One region of the Arthrobacter sp. BG3 genome, then DNA from elsewhere that is predicted to be linked to it. Evidence: riboswitches for the same ligand, from Rfam matches in the RefSeq annotation. Region 1 holds a riboswitch; the other holds the start of a gene.
What was found. A riboswitch is a leader RNA that binds a small molecule or an ion and turns the genes downstream of it on or off. The one in region 1 is predicted to bind glycine.
Positions count from the first base shown of each region.

Region 2: linked by a shared signal. The riboswitch ahead of lipA (lipoyl synthase) and the one ahead of gcvP (aminomethyl-transferring glycine dehydrogenase) in region 1 are both predicted to bind glycine.

Region 1 is NZ_CM155270.1:1,399,846-1,407,719, forward strand. Features, by position in the region: gene gcvP (aminomethyl-transferring glycine dehydrogenase) at 1-2,714, opposite strand, end outside; glycine riboswitch at 2,754-2,870, opposite strand; glycine riboswitch at 2,872-2,970, opposite strand; gene AC1MFL_RS06150 (TetR/AcrR family transcriptional regulator) at 3,375-3,914, opposite strand; gene AC1MFL_RS06155 (MFS transporter) at 3,998-5,698, shown strand; gene AC1MFL_RS06160 (Dps family protein) at 5,798-6,277, opposite strand; gene AC1MFL_RS06165 (AMIN-like domain-containing (lipo)protein) at 6,472-7,017, opposite strand; gene AC1MFL_RS06170 (DUF4193 domain-containing protein) at 7,275-7,577, opposite strand; gene AC1MFL_RS06175 (GyrI-like domain-containing protein) at 7,787-7,874, opposite strand, start outside.
Region 2 is NZ_CM155270.1:1,970,494-1,978,367, reverse strand. Features, by position in the region: gene AC1MFL_RS08780 (amino acid permease) at 1-460, opposite strand, end outside; gene AC1MFL_RS08775 (methylenetetrahydrofolate reductase) at 457-1,284, opposite strand; gene lipA (lipoyl synthase) at 1,304-2,290, opposite strand; glycine riboswitch at 2,495-2,592, opposite strand; gene purU (formyltetrahydrofolate deformylase) at 2,943-3,848, opposite strand; gene AC1MFL_RS08760 (L-serine ammonia-lyase) at 3,842-5,257, opposite strand; gene AC1MFL_RS08755 (sarcosine oxidase subunit gamma) at 5,257-5,892, opposite strand; gene AC1MFL_RS08750 (2Fe-2S iron-sulfur cluster-binding protein) at 5,885-7,874, opposite strand, start outside.

The sequences.
Region 1 (7,874 bases):
CTGATGACGGCGGCCGCGGTGTGCGGTGCGTTGCGCAGCGGGCTGTGCTCGACGGTGAAGTCGCCGTGGGCCACCTGGTCGATTTCGGCGCGGATGGAGATCATCGCGTCGATGAAGCGGTCGATCTCGCCAAGGTCCTCGGACTCGGTGGGCTCGACCATCAGGGTACCGGCCACCGGGAACGCGAGGGTGGGCGCGTGGAAGCCGTAATCGATCAGTCGCTTGGCCACATCCTCAGCGGTGACGCCGGTCTTGGCCGTGAGCTCGCGCAGGTCCAGGATGCATTCGTGCGCCACGAGCCCGCCCTCGCCGGTGTAGAGCACCGGGAAGAACTCGTTCAGGCGGGAGGCAATGTAGTTCGCCGCGAGCAGCGCGGACTTGGTGGCCTCGGTCAGTCCCTGGCCGCCCATCAGCTTCACGTAGGCCCAGGAGATCGGCAGGACACCGGCGGAGCCGTAGCGCGATGCCGAGATCGGGGTGCCGCTTTCGCCGTTGGACGGATCGGCGGCGTTGCCCGGCATGAAGGGTGCCAGGTGGGCCTTGGCCGCGACCGGGCCGACGCCGGGTCCGCCGCCGCCGTGCGGGATGCAGAAGGTCTTGTGCAGGTTCAGGTGGGAGACGTCGCCGCCGAACTGGCCCGGCTGGGCCAGTCCCACGAGCGCGTTGAGGTTGGCGCCGTCGACGTAGACCTGTCCGCCGGCAGCGTGCACGGAGTCGCAGACCTCGCGGACGTCGGCGTCGTACACGCCGTGGGTGGAGGGGTAGGTGATCATGATCGCGGACAGCGCCTCCTTGTGCAGTTCGATCTTGGCCTGCAGGTCCGCGTGGTCGATCGTGCCGTCCGCGGCGGTGGCCACGACGACGACTTTCATGCCGGCCAGCACGGCGGAGGCGGCGTTGGTGCCGTGCGCCGAGGCCGGGATCAGGCAGACGTTGCGCTGGGCGTCTCCGCGGGACAGGTGGTAGCCGCGGATTGCCAGCAGGCCGGCGAGTTCGCCCTGGGATCCGGCGTTCGGCTGGATGGACACCTGGTCGTACCCGGTGATCTCGGTCAGCTGGGCTTCGAGGTCCTCGATCAGTTCACGCCAGCCGGCGGTCTGGGATTCGGGGGCGAAGGGGTGGATGGAGGCGAACTCCGGCCAGGAGATGGCTTCCATCTCGGCTGTGGCGTTCAGCTTCATGGTGCAGGAGCCCAGCGGGATCATGGTCCGGTCCAACGCGAGGTCGCGGTCCGACAGGCGGCGGATGTATCGCAGCAGCTGGGTCTCGGAGCGGTGGGTGTTGAACACCGGGTGCTGGAGGTAGTCGGACGTGCGCTCGACGGCGGGGTCCAGGGCGAACCCTTCCGCTGAGCCGGATTCTGCGCCGGTGACGCTGGCACCGAAGGCGGCGACGACCTCGGCGACGATGGCCGCCGTCGTGGCCTCATCCGTGGAGACGCCCACGGTGTCCGCGTCGATGGAGCGCAGGTTGATGCCCTTGGCATCGGCGGCGGCGATGATCTCCGTTGCCTTGCCGGGCACCGAGACGGTGATGGTGTCGAAGAAGCTGGAGTGCAGCACGTCCAGGCCAGCGGCCTTCAGCGAGGCGGCGAGCGTCCTGGCGTGGCCGTGGGTGGTCTCCGCGATCGCCTTCAGTCCGTCCGGGCCGTGGTAGACGGCGTAGAAGGAGGACACGATCGCCAGCAGGGCCTGCGCGGTGCAGATGTTGGAGGTGGCCTTCTCGCGGCGGATGTGCTGCTCGCGGGTCTGCAGGGCAAGGCGGTAGGCCGGGACACCGGCGTTGTCCTTGGAGACGCCGACGAGACGGCCGGGCATGGACCGTTCGAGGCCCTTCTGGACGGCCATGTACGCGGCGTGCGGGCCGCCGAAGAACAGCGGCACGCCCAGGCGCTGGGTGGAGCCGACGGCGATGTCGGCGCCCTGCTCACCCGGAGGGGTGATGAGGGTCAGGGACAGCAGGTCCGCGGCGACGGTGACGAGGGCGCCGCGTTCCTTGGCGTCGGCGATCACCGCGGCGTGGTTAAACACGCGGCCGGAGACGCCGGGCTGCTGCAGCACGATGCCGTTGATGACGCCGTCGGGAAGCCCCTTGGACAGGTCGGCGACCTCGACCTCGAAGCCGAGCGCCTCGGCGCGGCCCTTGACGATCGCGATGGTCTGCGGCAGCAGGTCGGCGTCGAGGACGGTCTTGCCGTCATGGGCGGCCTTGTTCTTGTTGGCCCGGCGCATCATCAGCACGGCTTCGGCGACGGCGGTGGCTTCGTCCAGCAGGGAGGCGTTCGCAATGGGCAGGCCCACGAGGTCCTGGACCATGGTCTGGAAGTTCAGCAGTGCCTCGAGCCGGCCCTGGGAGATTTCCGGCTGGTACGGCGTGTAGGCGGTGTACCAGGCCGGGGCCTCGAGGATGTTGCGGCGGATGACGGCCGGGGTGAGGGTGTCGTAGTAGCCCTGCCCGATCATCTGGACCGCGGTCTTGTTCTTGGAGGCCAGCTTGCGCAGCTCGGTGAGGACCTCGACTTCGCTGAGGGCTTCGGCGAGCTGCAGCGGGGAATCCTGCCGGATGTCCTTCGGGACGGCCGTGTCCACGAGCGCATCGACGGTGTCGTAGCCGACAGCCTTCAGCATGGCGTCGACGTCGGCCCGGCGCCGGGCGCCGATGTGCCGGTCAACGAAGGACGTGGAGGCTGAGGTAACAGTCACAAGGAACTCCATAACTAAGGCGGCGCAGGGTACGCCGCATTGATTCGGGTTCCTCCCCGCTCTGTATTGGACCTGAGAGTTTCCGCACTGCCTTGCTCTCGCATGGCTCCGCTTGCACCGTCGGTGAGCACAGCATGTCCGGGGACAGCCTGCTACTTTCCAGAGTTGCCTTGCCGCGGCGGTACGTGGGCCTGAGAGATTCCTGGGGAGGATTTGCTCCTACGGCGCCTGCTTGTACCTACTTGCAGAACTCTCCCGCCGCAGATCAAAGGCATATTAAGTTGGCGTGACAACAGTCACAGCCTCCATTGTCCTATGTCCGGCCTGCGTCCGCAAACTAGTGACCCCGCCGTGGCCAGGGTTAAGCGCCGGCCCATTCGTCGGACGCGAATTCGCCGCAAAGCCGCGGCGTCGCGCGGACCCTCCCACGAAATCGCCGGAAAGCTGCGGCGTCGCGCGGACCCTCCCACGAAATCGCCGGAAAGCTGCGGGGTCGCGCGGACCCTCCCACGAAATCGCCGGAAAGCTGCGGCGTCGCGCGGACCCTCCCACGAAATCGCCGGAAAGCTGCGGCGTCGCCCAAACGAAACGGCGAATTCGCAGGCCTCCGGCGACTTCGGCGGCCGGGGCGGGGCGGGGCGGGGCGGCCGGGCGGGGCGGAGTGCCGCTGGGTCAGCCGCGGAGCCGCCCCAGTGCGGTGAGCAGGCTGTCGACGTCGGGGCCGACTTCCGGGAGCGGCCCGCCCGGGCCGCGTGCCAGCATGGCGTTGAAGTACAGCCCGTCCCCCATATAGAGGACGGGCTTGGCCATGGCCGGCCCGACGTCGGCGGCCAGCAGGTCCAGCCAGCTCGCCTGGACGGCGGCCATTCTCCGCAGGGTTTCCTGGTGGGCCACTTCGGCCAGCCTGGTGGCGGCAACGAAGACCCGGTCCAGCGGGGTGTCCGCCCAGACAGAGGACTTGATGAAGTACGCGGCCGCGCCCTCCGGAGCGGAGGCCATGGCCGCGAGGTCGTCGGCGAGCAGCCGGTCCAGCCGTTCCAGCAGGACCGAGATCATCGCCTCCTTGTTCGGGAAGTGGTAGAGCAATCCGCCTTTGGAGACCCCGGCCAGCCTCGCGACGGCATCCAGCGTCGCGGCACGCTCGCCCTCTTCGATCAGCAGGGATTCGAACGCGTCGAGGACGGCCTCGCGGGCGACGGGTTTTCTGGCCATGGTTCCTATCATGCCCCCAGGCGGGGGCGGGTTCTTAACGGGCAACTTCTTAACTGTACCGTCCAGACGGTACAGTTAAGCCCATGAGCAATACTTCCTTCACCCTCGGCAGCCCCGGCACTCTCTTCAGCAACGCCGCCGGAACGACGCCGAACCGGAACCCGGGCGCCCCCTGGCGCGACTGGCTGGCGCTGGCGCTGCTGATGTTTCCGGTGCTTCTGGTGGCCGTCGACAACACGGCTCTGACCTTCGCCCTGCCGGCCATCGCGCGCAGCCTCGACGCCTCCGGGGTGGAGCTGCTGTGGATCGTCGACGCCTATCCCCTGGTGCTTGCCGGCTTGCTCGTGGCAATGGGGAGCCTCGGCGACAGGATCGGCCGCCGCCGGCTGCTGTTCATCGGGAGTACGGGCTTCGCTGCCGTCTCGGCCGTCACGGCCTTCGCCCCCAGCGCCGAATGGCTTATCGCCGGACGGGCGGGGCTGGGATTCTTCGGCGCCATGCTGATGCCGTCCACACTGTCGCTGATCCGCAACATCTTCCCGGAGCCCAACCGCCGCCGGCTGGCCGTGGCCATCTGGGCCGCCGGCTTCTCCGGCGGCGCCGCGCTGGGCCCCATTGCCGGCGGCTGGCTGGTGGAGCACTTCTGGTGGGGCGCCGTCCTGCTTGTGGCTGTGCCGATCATCCTGCCGCTGCTGGCTCTGGGGCCGGCCTTGATCCCGGAATCCCGCGACCCGAACCCGGGCAAAGTGGACGTGCCCAGCATCATCATGTCCCTGCTGGTCATGGTGCCCGTGGTCTACGGCATCAAAGTCCTGGCCACGCACGGGCTGGCGCCGGAGCCGCTGGCCGCCATCGCCTTTGGCCTGCTGATGGGATATGTCTTCGTCCGGCGCCAGCGGTCCCTCCTGGCCGGAAACCTGGCACAGGCCGGCCAGGCCCCGGCCCCGGCCCCGGTCCCGGTCCAGGAAGGCCCGGCGTCGGGACACCTGGAAGAGGGCGGCCGCGGGACGGGAAACCGTGCTGCTCCCCTGCTGGACGTCAGCCTGTTCGGCAACCGGGTCTTCAGCACCGCCATCGTCGCGAACGTGCTGGCTCTGTTCTCCTTCAACGGCTTCATCCTGTTCCTGGCCCAGCACCTGCAGTTGATCGAGGGCCAGTCACCTTCGGAATCCGGCGTCGCCATGGTGCCCGCCCTCATCGCGACCGTCCTGGCGGGCCTGCTGGTAGTGCCGCTGGTGAAGAAAGTCCGTCCCGGCTTCGTGGTGGCCGGCGGGTTGCTGCTAAGCGCCGCGGGCTACTTCCTGGTGGCCTTCGGCGACCACAGCAACGGCCCCGCGCTGCTGCTGGCAGCGCTGCTGGTGCTGTGCCTGGGCGTCGGCGCCGCGGAAACCATCTCCAACGACCTGATCCTGGGCGCGGCCCCAGCGGAGAAGTCCGGGGCGGCCGCCGCCATTTCGGAGACCGGCTACGAGATCGGCTCGCTGCTGGGCACCGCCATCCTGGGGTCCATCCTCACCGCGTCCTATCAGGGCAATCTCCGGCTTCCCGCGGGGGCCGCGGAAGCGGCCCCCGCTGGGGCATCAGCACAGGCCGGCGAGACGCTCGCAGGGGCCGCCGAGCTGGCGCAGTCCCTCCCGGGACCGCTGGCGGAAGCCGTCATGGCGGCTGCCCGTACTGCCTTCGACTCGGGCGTCCACATCACGGCCACCATCGCCCTGGTGCTGATGGCCGGGACGTCGGTTCTCGCCGCCGTCGTCCTCCGGAAAGTGCCGACCGCCAAGTAATTAGGGCCGCAGAGTTAAGGCCGGGCGCCCGGCATAGTTAAAGCCGGGCGCCCGGCGCCGGGGGAACCGGAGCCGGGCGCTGAAACTGCCAGGGTAACGCTACTTGCTGTCCGGCGTGGTGACGCTGGTGTTGGCGCGCATCGTCTCCGCGTTGACCATCCAGGCGTACTGCTCAAACTTGGCGATGAAGGCGTGCAGCAGGTCCGCCGTCGTGGGGTCCTCCTCGTCCACTTCGTCGTGGACCTTGCGCATGGTGCCGACGGCCGCCTCGAGCGCCGCGACGATCCGCTCGATGGCGTCCTTGGTGTTGATCAGGCCGGCCGGGAACTCAGCGAGCGCGGTGGACTTGGACACCGTGGAGCTGCGGCCGTCCGGGAGGGCGTGGAGGGCACGCATGCGCTCGGCCAGATCATCGGCGAAGGCGCGGGCGGCATCGATAATCTCGTCCAGCTGCAGGTGCAGGTCCCGGAAATTCGTTCCGACGATGTTCCAGTGCGCCTGCTTGCCCTGAACGTGAAGTTCGATCAGGTCCACGAGCACTGCCTGCAGGTTAGTCGTGAGGGTGGGTGTTGCTTTCATGCGTCCTCCTGATTAGGTCCGGTACCGCTGCGCCCGATGCTGCCGCGTCCGGTACCGCTAGATCCGATGTCCCGACGCTACTCCAGAGCACAACGGGACCGCGACGGTCCCGCAGGAATTTCTCGGTCAGCTTACTAAGTCGGCTTACTAAGAGCGCTTTCCCTGAAAAGACGCAGGCAACCGCCGGCCGCGGATCACCAGAAATGCGCGACGTCGATCACGAGCCGTGAGCCTGCGTCCGGTCCCGCGAGGGTGAACACACGGAACGGCAGCCGGGCCCGGACCCCGAGGCCAAGGCTGGAATACCCCTCGAAGCTGCCGGCCCACGCCAGCTGCCGGAACGTCTGGTAGCCACTGACGTCGCTCAGCTCGTTCGGGTCCGCAGGGGTGTAGGTGGCGTTGCCGTTGCCGTCGTAGGCCGGGGCATTGGCCGTGACCTGGAGGAACGCCTGTCCCCGCAGCGGGACGGGCAACCCCGATCCGTCCTGCGTGACCTGCGGAACGTAGCGGACGGTGTAGCCACCCACGGGTCCGTTGAGGTCAATGACCACCCGGTCGAAGCAGTAGTGCTGCCCGGTGCGGACATTCGTCACCTGGGCCTGGCTCATCGCGGGATCCGACTTGACCAGCGACCCCCAGACCTGCCCGCAGTAGGGCGCCGCCGATGCGGGGCCGGGCGCCACCAGCCCCAATCCGACCGCCAGCAGGACCGCCATCAGCCACACCCGGAACGTTTTCATTTGGGCCGCCCCCTCACGCAATGAGATAGCTCCAGAATAGGGGTCTTTGCCGGGCGAATCGAGGGTCCGGGAGGATCGGCCCCCAACCGTTAAGGGGAGCCGCGCCCGGTTACGGGACGGTTGCACCGCCGCCGGCCGGCCGCTTGGGAAACGCGCGGGAACGGCGAAGCGCCGGCCCCTGTCGGGTTCCGGCGCTTCGTAGTGCGTTGCTGTCTGTCCAGCATGTTCTGAAGTGATGCTGCGCGGTGGAAGGTCCCCTAGCCTTCGCAGTCGCGGCAGTACTTCAGGCCGTTCTTTTCCTTGGCCACCTGGGACCGGTGGCGGACCAGGAAGCAGGAGGAGCAGGTGAATTCATCGGACTGCTCGGGTACAACGATGACGGTCAGTTCTTCGCCGGATAGATCGGCACCGGGAAGGTCAATGCCTTCAGCCGTGTCGTTCTCATCGACGTCGATGACGGCAGTCTGGGCGCCGCCGCTGCGGGACGCCTGAAGAGCCTCCAGCGATTCAGCGGGAGATTCTTCTTCTGTCTTGCGTGGTGCGTCGTAATCGGTAGCCATTTGGGGGTTCACTTTCGTTGCTGCGCAGCGCCATTTCAGGCACCTCAGTGAAGAAGTTTAGGACATTATGCAAGTTTCGAAGAATAGTGTGGTGAATCCGACAGATTGCGTCGCCCGCCCCCGCGAAGGGGACGGACCGGGTCATCGAAGTGCGTCGAAGAGCTGCTCGAAAGGTGCTCAGGCGGCAGCCGATGCGGTTGGCTGTCCGCTCAGGCGACCGGCCAAACCACGAGCGTCTTCCACTTCGCCGGGTCAGGCTCCGCGGCAGGGTCGCTGAGGTAGTACTCCCACATCGAG
Region 2 (7,874 bases), 570 kb from region 1:
CGCCGAACGCCCGCACCGTGGTCAGGTTCAGCAGCAGGAGGATGGCGATGGTGACCAGGCCGGGGATCCACAGCGGGAGGGTCGGCCAGAGTTCCTTGGAGTAGCCGGCGATGGCAATGACATCCGCGATTCCGGTGATCACCCAGCAGAACCAGTAGGTCCAGCCGGTGAAGAACCCGGCCCAGGGGCCGAGCAGGTCCGCGGCGAAGTCGCTGAAGGACTTGTAGTTCAGGTTGCTCAAGAGCAGCTCGCCCATCGCGCGCATGACGAAGAACAGCATGAAACCGATGATCGCGTACACGAAGATGACGGAGGGTCCGGCCGCCGAAATAGTCTTGCCCGAGCCCATGAACAGCCCGGTGCCGATGGCGCCGCCGATCGCGATCAGCTGGATGTGGCGGTTGCTGAGCTGCCGGTCAAGGTGGGGGGACGGCGCCAGCGTTTCAGCCTGGGTCTTCATTTTGCTGCTCCTGAAATTGACGCGAGTACGGTTGCCGCGGGGCCGGGCGGCGGGGTTGCCCCGTCGGTTGCCGCGGTCAGGTGGTTGAAGGTGTAGAAGTGGATGCCTGCAATTTTGCCCGGGTGTTCAGCCAGCCCGGAAATCAGGCTCGCAGGCTGGTAGCGTTCCCCGCTGAGGAGCCGGCGGGCCAGCGGGCCCTTGCGGCTGAGGAATTTCAGCGAGGCGCCGACGCCGATCTGGGTGCCAAGGGCGACCAGCTTGGTTCTGGGTACGGCACCGGGGACACCCGCCCAGACCGGCAGTTCCACGCCTTCGCGGCGCAGCAGGCCCACGTAGTCCACGATCTTCGGGGCGGAGAAGCACATCTGCGTGACGATGCGGCTCGCCAGGTGCTGCTTGGCCAGCAGTGCATCCAGCAGGTCGAGCCCGCCGACGGAGGGGTGGCCCTCGGGGTAGCCGGCGACACCGATGGAGATGCCGCCGCCGGTGTAGTGGGCGATGTCTTCCATCAGCTCCGCCGCCGTGCCGTAGGGTCCTGCGGCCCGCTGGGAGTCCCCGCCGATGGCAAAGACCTCCCTGATGCCGGCCGCGTCGCACTCGCGCAGGATTCCGACGAGCTGGGGGCGCTCCTGCAGGGCACGCGCCGCGAGGTGCGGGACCACCGTGTAGCCCAGCTGGGCCAGCTCGACTGCCACACGCATGGTGCGCCCGATGCCGTGGTGGGGCAGGCAGGTGATGCTGAGTGTTGTGCCCAGGGGCACGGCCGCAGTGACTTTGTCGACGATGCCCTCGGAGGGGATGATTTCCAGTCGGGTGGGGAACATCTTGGGTCCTTTACGGGTGTCAGGCGCCGGCATGGGCCGCGAGGAGTGAGCTGGCTTCCTGGCGGGTGGTGCCGGAGGACTCGATGTGGGCGAGGTGGCCCGGGATGTCCCAGCCTTTCTTGCGCATCGCGGTGGCCCAGAGCCGGCCGGCGCGGTAGGAGGACCGCACCAGGGGTCCGGACATGACGCCGAGGAAGCCGATTTCGTCGGCTTCGTGCTGCAGGTCCACGAATTCCTGGGGTTTGACCCAGCGGTCCACGGGGAGGTGGCGTTCGGAGGGGCGCAGGTACTGGGTGATAGTGATCAGGTCGCAGCCGGCGTCGTGGAGGTCCTGGAGGGCTTCGGAGATTTCCCCGCGGGTCTCGCCCATGCCCAGGATCAGGTTGGATTTGGTGACCATGCCGAGTTTGCGGCCCTGGGTGATGACGTCCAGGGAGCGGTCGTAGCGGAAGGCGGGGCGGATGCGCTTGAAGATCCGCGGGACGGTCTCGACGTTGTGGGCGAAGACCTCGGGTTTGGACTCGCAGATCGCTTCGATGTGTTCGGGTTTTCCGGAGAAGTCCGGGATCAGGAGCTCGACGCCGGTGCCGGGGTTCAGTTCGTGGATCTTGCGGACCGTTTCGGCGTAGAGCCAGACGCCCTCGTCGGCGAGGTCGTCGCGGGCCACGCCGGTGACGGTGGCGTAGCGCAGCTGCATCGCCTGGACCGAGCGGGCGACCTTGGTGGGTTCGAAGACGTCCACGGGGGAGGGTTTGCCGGTGTCGATCTGGCAGAAGTCGCAGCGCCGGGTGCATTCGGAGCCGCCGATCAGGAAGGTGGCTTCCTTGTCTTCCCAGCATTCGAAGATGTTGGGGCAGCCGGCCTCTTCACAGACGGTGTGGAGGCCCTCTTTTTTGACGAGGTTTTTGAGCTGGACGTACTCGGGGCCCATCTGGACCTTGGCCTTGATCCATTCCGGCTTGCGTTCCACCGGGGTGGCCGCATTGCGCTGCTCGATCCGCAGCATTTTCCGGCCTTCTGGAGCCAGGGTGGAAAGGGAGGGCTTGTTCGTCACGGGGAACTCCATAATTCAGGTCGCACCGAGGGCGCGACGATGATTCGGGTTCCTCCCCGCTCTGTATGTGACCTGAGAGTTTCCGCGGCCCTGCGCTTACAGGGTGCCGCTTGCACCGTCGGTGAGCCCGCGTAACGGACTGCTTTCCAGAGTTGCCTCGCCGCGGCGGTACGTGGGCCTGAGAGATTCCTGGGGAGGATTTGCTCCTACGGCGCCTGCAGAACGTACCGGCAGGACTCTCCCGCCGCAGATCATAAGCATGTGTCGCTTGTGGGTGACACAACTCACACAGTAGCCGCTGTGCGGACCACGCACAAAAATTACTTCCGGGGCGTCAGATATTTTCGCTGTGCTACTTCCACTGCTTGGGCCACTTGACGTTCATCAGCAGCAGTCCCAGCAGGAGCGCGTCGATGGTCATAATTGCGGCCATGAGGTAGGCCCAGCCGATCATCATGAGTTGTTCACCGCCGACCGACAGCCGGCAGCGCGGGGGTGCATCAGAATGCCCATGACAATCTCCTGACTTGGAATCCCCCCAGTCACTCGATAGTCACCCCAGTGTGCCACGGCGGGACCCCCGCAGGGAACGGGGGATCCGCCGCTATTTCAGCACGACGGTCCGGTTGCCTTGGAGGAAGACGCGTCCCTCGCAGTGCCAGCGGACGGCGTTGGAGAGTGCTTTGCGCTCGGTGTCCCGTCCGGCGGCGACGAGGTCCTCGGCGGTGTAGGTGTGGTCCACCTCCACCACCTGCTGGGAGATGATCGGGCCCTCGTCGAGCTCCGCGTTGACGTAGTGGGCGGTGGCGCCGACGGTCTTCACGCCGCGGGCGTGGGCCTGGTGGTAGGGCTTGGCGCCCTTGAAGCTGGGCAGGAAGGAGTGGTGGATGTTGATGGCGCGGCCATCGAGGCGGCGGGTGAGATCGTCGCTGAGGACCTGCATGTAGCGGGCCAACACCACCAGTTCCACGTCGAGCCGGTCGACGAGTTCCATCAGGGTCTCCTCGGCCGCCGGTTTGGTGGCTGCCGTGACGGGCACGTGGAAGAAGGGGATGCCGTGCCATTCCACGATCCCCCGGTGGTCCGGATGGTTCGAGACGACCCCGACAATGTCGATGGGCAGCTCGCCGATGCGGGCGCGGAACAGCAGGTCGTTGAGGCAGTGCTCGAATTTGGACACCATGATCAGGACCCGGCATTTGGTCCCCTGGGCCCGGAGGTGCCATTGCATGCCAAACTTTTCGGCCACGGGTCCGAAGGCCTCGCGGAGCGAATCGAGGGTGGCCGGTCCGCCGGGGGCCTCTCCGGACGCGGCAAAGTGGAGCCGCATGAAGAAGTGGCCGTCGTCCTGGGAGTCGAATTGCTTGCTCTCCAGGATGTCGCAGCCCTGCTCCAGCAGGAAGCCGGACACGGCGTGCACGATTCCCCGGGTCTCCGGGCAATCGAGGGTCAGAACGTAATCGACGGCGGGGCTATTCGCGGTGCTGTTCAAGGTATCCACGCTCAGCACTCGATGACGTTCACGGCGAGGCCTCCGCGGGAGGTTTCCTTGTATTTGGTTTTCATGTCCGCTCCTGTTTCCCGCATGGTTTTGATGGCTTTGTCCAGCGATACTTTGTGGCTGCCGTCCCCGTGCAGGCAGAGACGGGCGGCGTTGATGGCTTTGACGCTGGCGATGGCGTTGCGTTCGATGCAGGGGATTTGCACCAGTCCGCCGACGGGGTCGCAGGTCAGTCCGAGGTTGTGTTCGATGCCGACTTCGGCCGCGTTTTCGACCTGTGCGGGGGTGCCGCCGAGGACTTCGCAGAGTCCGGCGGCCGCCATGGAGCAGGCTGAGCCGACTTCGCCCTGGCAGCCGACCTCGGCCCCGGAGATGGAGGCGTTGATTTTGAACAGGATACCGACGGCGGCGGCCGTGACCAGGAAGCGGATGACGCCGTCGTCGTTGGCTCCGGGGACGAACTTGATGTAGTACTGCAGCACGGCCGGCACGATGCCTGCGGCGCCGTTGGTGGGGGCGGTGACGATCCGCCCGCCTGCGGCGTTCTCCTCGTTGACGGCCAGGGCGAACAGGTTCACCCATTCCATGGCGAGCAGCGGGTCGGCGGGCACCTGGACCGGGGAGGGGTTCCGGGCTGCCGCGTCGGCGCTGACCGCTGATGCTGCCAGCGTCCGGAACAGGGACGGGGCGCGTCGTTTGACGTTCAGCCCGCCCGGGAGGACTCCCTCGGCAGCGCAGCCGTTGTCCACGCATTCGCGCATGACCGCCCACAGTGCCAGGAGCCTGTCCCGGAGTTCGGCTTCGCTGCGCCAAACGAGTTCGTTGGCGAGCATGACGTCGGAGATGGACATGTCCTCCCGCCGGCAGATTGCCAGGAGCTCGTCGGCTGTGGTGAAGGGGTACGGCAGCACGGTGTCATCCGCCACCACCTGGTCAGCGCCCTGTGCGGTGCCGTCAACGACGAAGCCGCCGCCGATCGAGTAGTAGCTGCGTTCCGTGAGCACTGTCCCGGTGTGGTCCAGTGCCCGGAAGGTCATGCCGTTGGGGTGGGCCGGCAGGGACTTGCGGCGGTGCAGCACCACGTCCTCGTCCCAGTTGAAGTCCACCCGGTGGTCCCCGCCGATCCGGAGTTCGGCGTCCAGGGCGGCGGCCGCCACCTGGTCATCGGCGGTTCCGGTGTCCACCGTTTCGGGGGCCTGGCCCTGGAGGCCCAGGACCACGGCCTTGTCCGAGCCGTGGCCCCGGCCCGTGGCGCCGAGGGAACCGAAGAGTTCGGCCTGCACCCTCGCGGTCGCGCTCAGTTGCCCATCGCTTTTGAGGCCGTCGGCGAACCTTTTGGCCGCCCGCATCGGGCCGACTGTGTGGGAGGAGGACGGCCCGATGCCAACAGAAAACAGATCCAGGACGCTGAGGGCCATCAGGGGACCTCGGGGGACGCGTATTCGCGCATGGCGTCCAGGAGCCAGCGCCCAAGGAACTGGGCGAAGGAGGCCCGCGGGAAGATCCGGTAGCTCTGCTCCGCGGTCTTCCACAGAATGGCGGGGATGCCGCCGATCTCCGTGGAGAGCGCCGTGCCGGCGGTGAAGACGCGGGGGTGCAGATCCAGGGAGCAGCCCTTCTCCAGGACAGCCCGCGCCCGGGGACCGGAGAGCTCGAACGTGGTGCGGTTGGCGGAGAGATCCACCACCTGGCCCGCGCCGTCGCCCAGGGCCTCGACCAGCGCGCCGGGCAGGTCTCCGCCCAGGCTTTCATGGGATTCCGCGGGGGCCACGAGCAGGAATTCGCCCGGACCCAGCCACAGCACTGCGGTGCTGGCGCTGCCGGTGACCTCCCCTGACGCGGACGGCAGGGCGCCGGTCAGGGTGCCGAGCCGTTCCCCGGCGTCGCCGGCCGGGTCGACCCGGAGCCCGGCCATGGTCAGGAACGGCACTTCCCGCAGCTCCACGGTGCCGGCCACGGATCCGGCCTCGAAGGCTGTCCTGAGCGGCGACGCCGGACTCTTCCGGAGGGTCTGGATCTTCTTGGAATTTTCGAGTGCTGCTGTGTCAGCCATCTTTGCGGGCCCCTTCGGAGTCAAAAAGTACGGTTTCTGCGACGACAACGTCCACGAGCTGGTCCCCGGCGGCGGCCACCAGGGTTTCGCCGATGCGGTTGCGGCCGTTCTTGATCAGGGCGAGGGCAAACGATCTGCCCAGCGCCGCACTGTGGTAGCTCGAGGTCACGAATCCCTGCATCGGAACGGGGCCGTAGGCGGGATTGACGGTGATGCCCTGCTCCACCAGCTGGGTGCCCTCCGGCAGCCGGATCGTGCCATCCACGGGAAGGACACTGACCAGGTGCTTGCGGTCGGTGCGGCCGGCGTCCTTGCGGGCGTAGGACCGCTTGCCGATGAAGTCCTTGACCTTGGAGACGACCCATTCCATGCCGGCGTCCTGCGGGGTCACGGTCCCGTCGGTGTCCTGGCCGACGATCGGGTACCCCTTCTCCGCTCGCAGCACGTGCATGGTTTCGGTGCCGTAGGCGGTGATGTTGAATTCCGCACCGGCTGCTGCCACGGACTCCCAGGTGTTCAGCCCGTACCAGGACGGGACGTTGATTTCGTAGGCCAGCTCACCGGAGAAGGAGATCCGGCAGATCCGGGCCCGGACACCGGACGCGAGGGTGGTTTCCTTGAACGTCATGAACGGGAAAGCCTCAGCCTCGAGGCCGCCGTCGGCCGCCAGTTCCGGGGCCAGTTTCGCCACGACGGCGCGGGACTTGGGCCCGACGACGGCGATGGTGGTCCACTGTTCCGTGACGGAGGTGCAGTGCACGTCCAGTTCCGGCCATTCGGTCTGCAGCCATTCCTCCAGCCAGTCCAGGACCTTGGCGGCGCCGCCGGTGGTGGTGGTCATGAAGAACCGGTCCGGATCGAGGCGGAGCGTGACGCCGTCGTCGAAGATCATGCCGTCGGGGGTGCACATCACGCCGTAGCGGGCCGAACCCGGCGCCAGCTTCTTGAACGCGTTGGTGTAGATGCGGTTCAGGAACTCGCCCGCGTCCTTGCCTCGGATCTCGATCTTGCCCAGCGTGGTGGCATCCATGAAGCCCACCGATTCCCGGACCGCGGCGCATTCGCGCAGCACCGCGGCGTCCATGTCCTCACCGGCCTGCGGGTAGTACCAGGGACGCTTCCACTGCCCGACGTCCTCGAAGAGGGCACCGCGGGCGGCATGCCAGGGGTGGATGGAAGTCAGCCGGGCCGGGTCGAAGAGCTCCCCGCGCTGGCGCCCGGCCAGCGCGGCGAACGCCACGGGGGTGAAGGGGGCGCGGTAGGCGGTGGTGCCGATTTCCCCGATGCCCCGGGACGCTTCGCCGGCCTGCCGCAGTGCCGCCGCGATGACGCCGATCGCGTTCACCCCGGAGGTCTTGCCCTGGTCGTTGGCGGTGCTGATCGAGGTATAGCGCTTGACGTGTTCCACCGAACGCATGCCGGCGCCGGTGGAGCGCAGGACGTCGGCCACGGACTGGTCGCGCTGGAAGTCGACGAAGTGGTGGTGCCAGTCATCCGGGCCGCCTTCCTGCCCGGGCACCAGCCAGAGCTGGCGGGTCGGGGCGGACGCCTTCGGCTCGGAAAGTGCGGAGGGTTCGACGGCGGACGCGAAGCCGGCGGCGCCGGCAGCCGCTGCCCCGGCGGAGATGCCCTCCGTCAGGCAGTCTTCGAGGTCGAAGCTGCCGCGGCCGGCACCGGCCACCTGCTGGTTGGGGACGATGCTGCTGGGCACGAAGGCGGCCAGGTCATCGTCCCAGCGGATCTTGCCCTGGCGCTGGGAGTGCAGGTGCACCACGGGGGACCAGCCGCCGGAGACAGCGAGCAGGTCGCAGGCGATTTCTTCGACGCCGGAGGTGAGTTCGCCGTCGTCGTTGATGCTCCGGACGGTGACGCCGGCGAGCCGGCCGTCGCCGGAGCCGGCAGCGGCGGTGTCGGCGACGGCGCTGCCGATCAGCACCCGGGTGCCGGCGGCGGCGGTTGCGGCGGCTGTTTCGCTCAGCTGC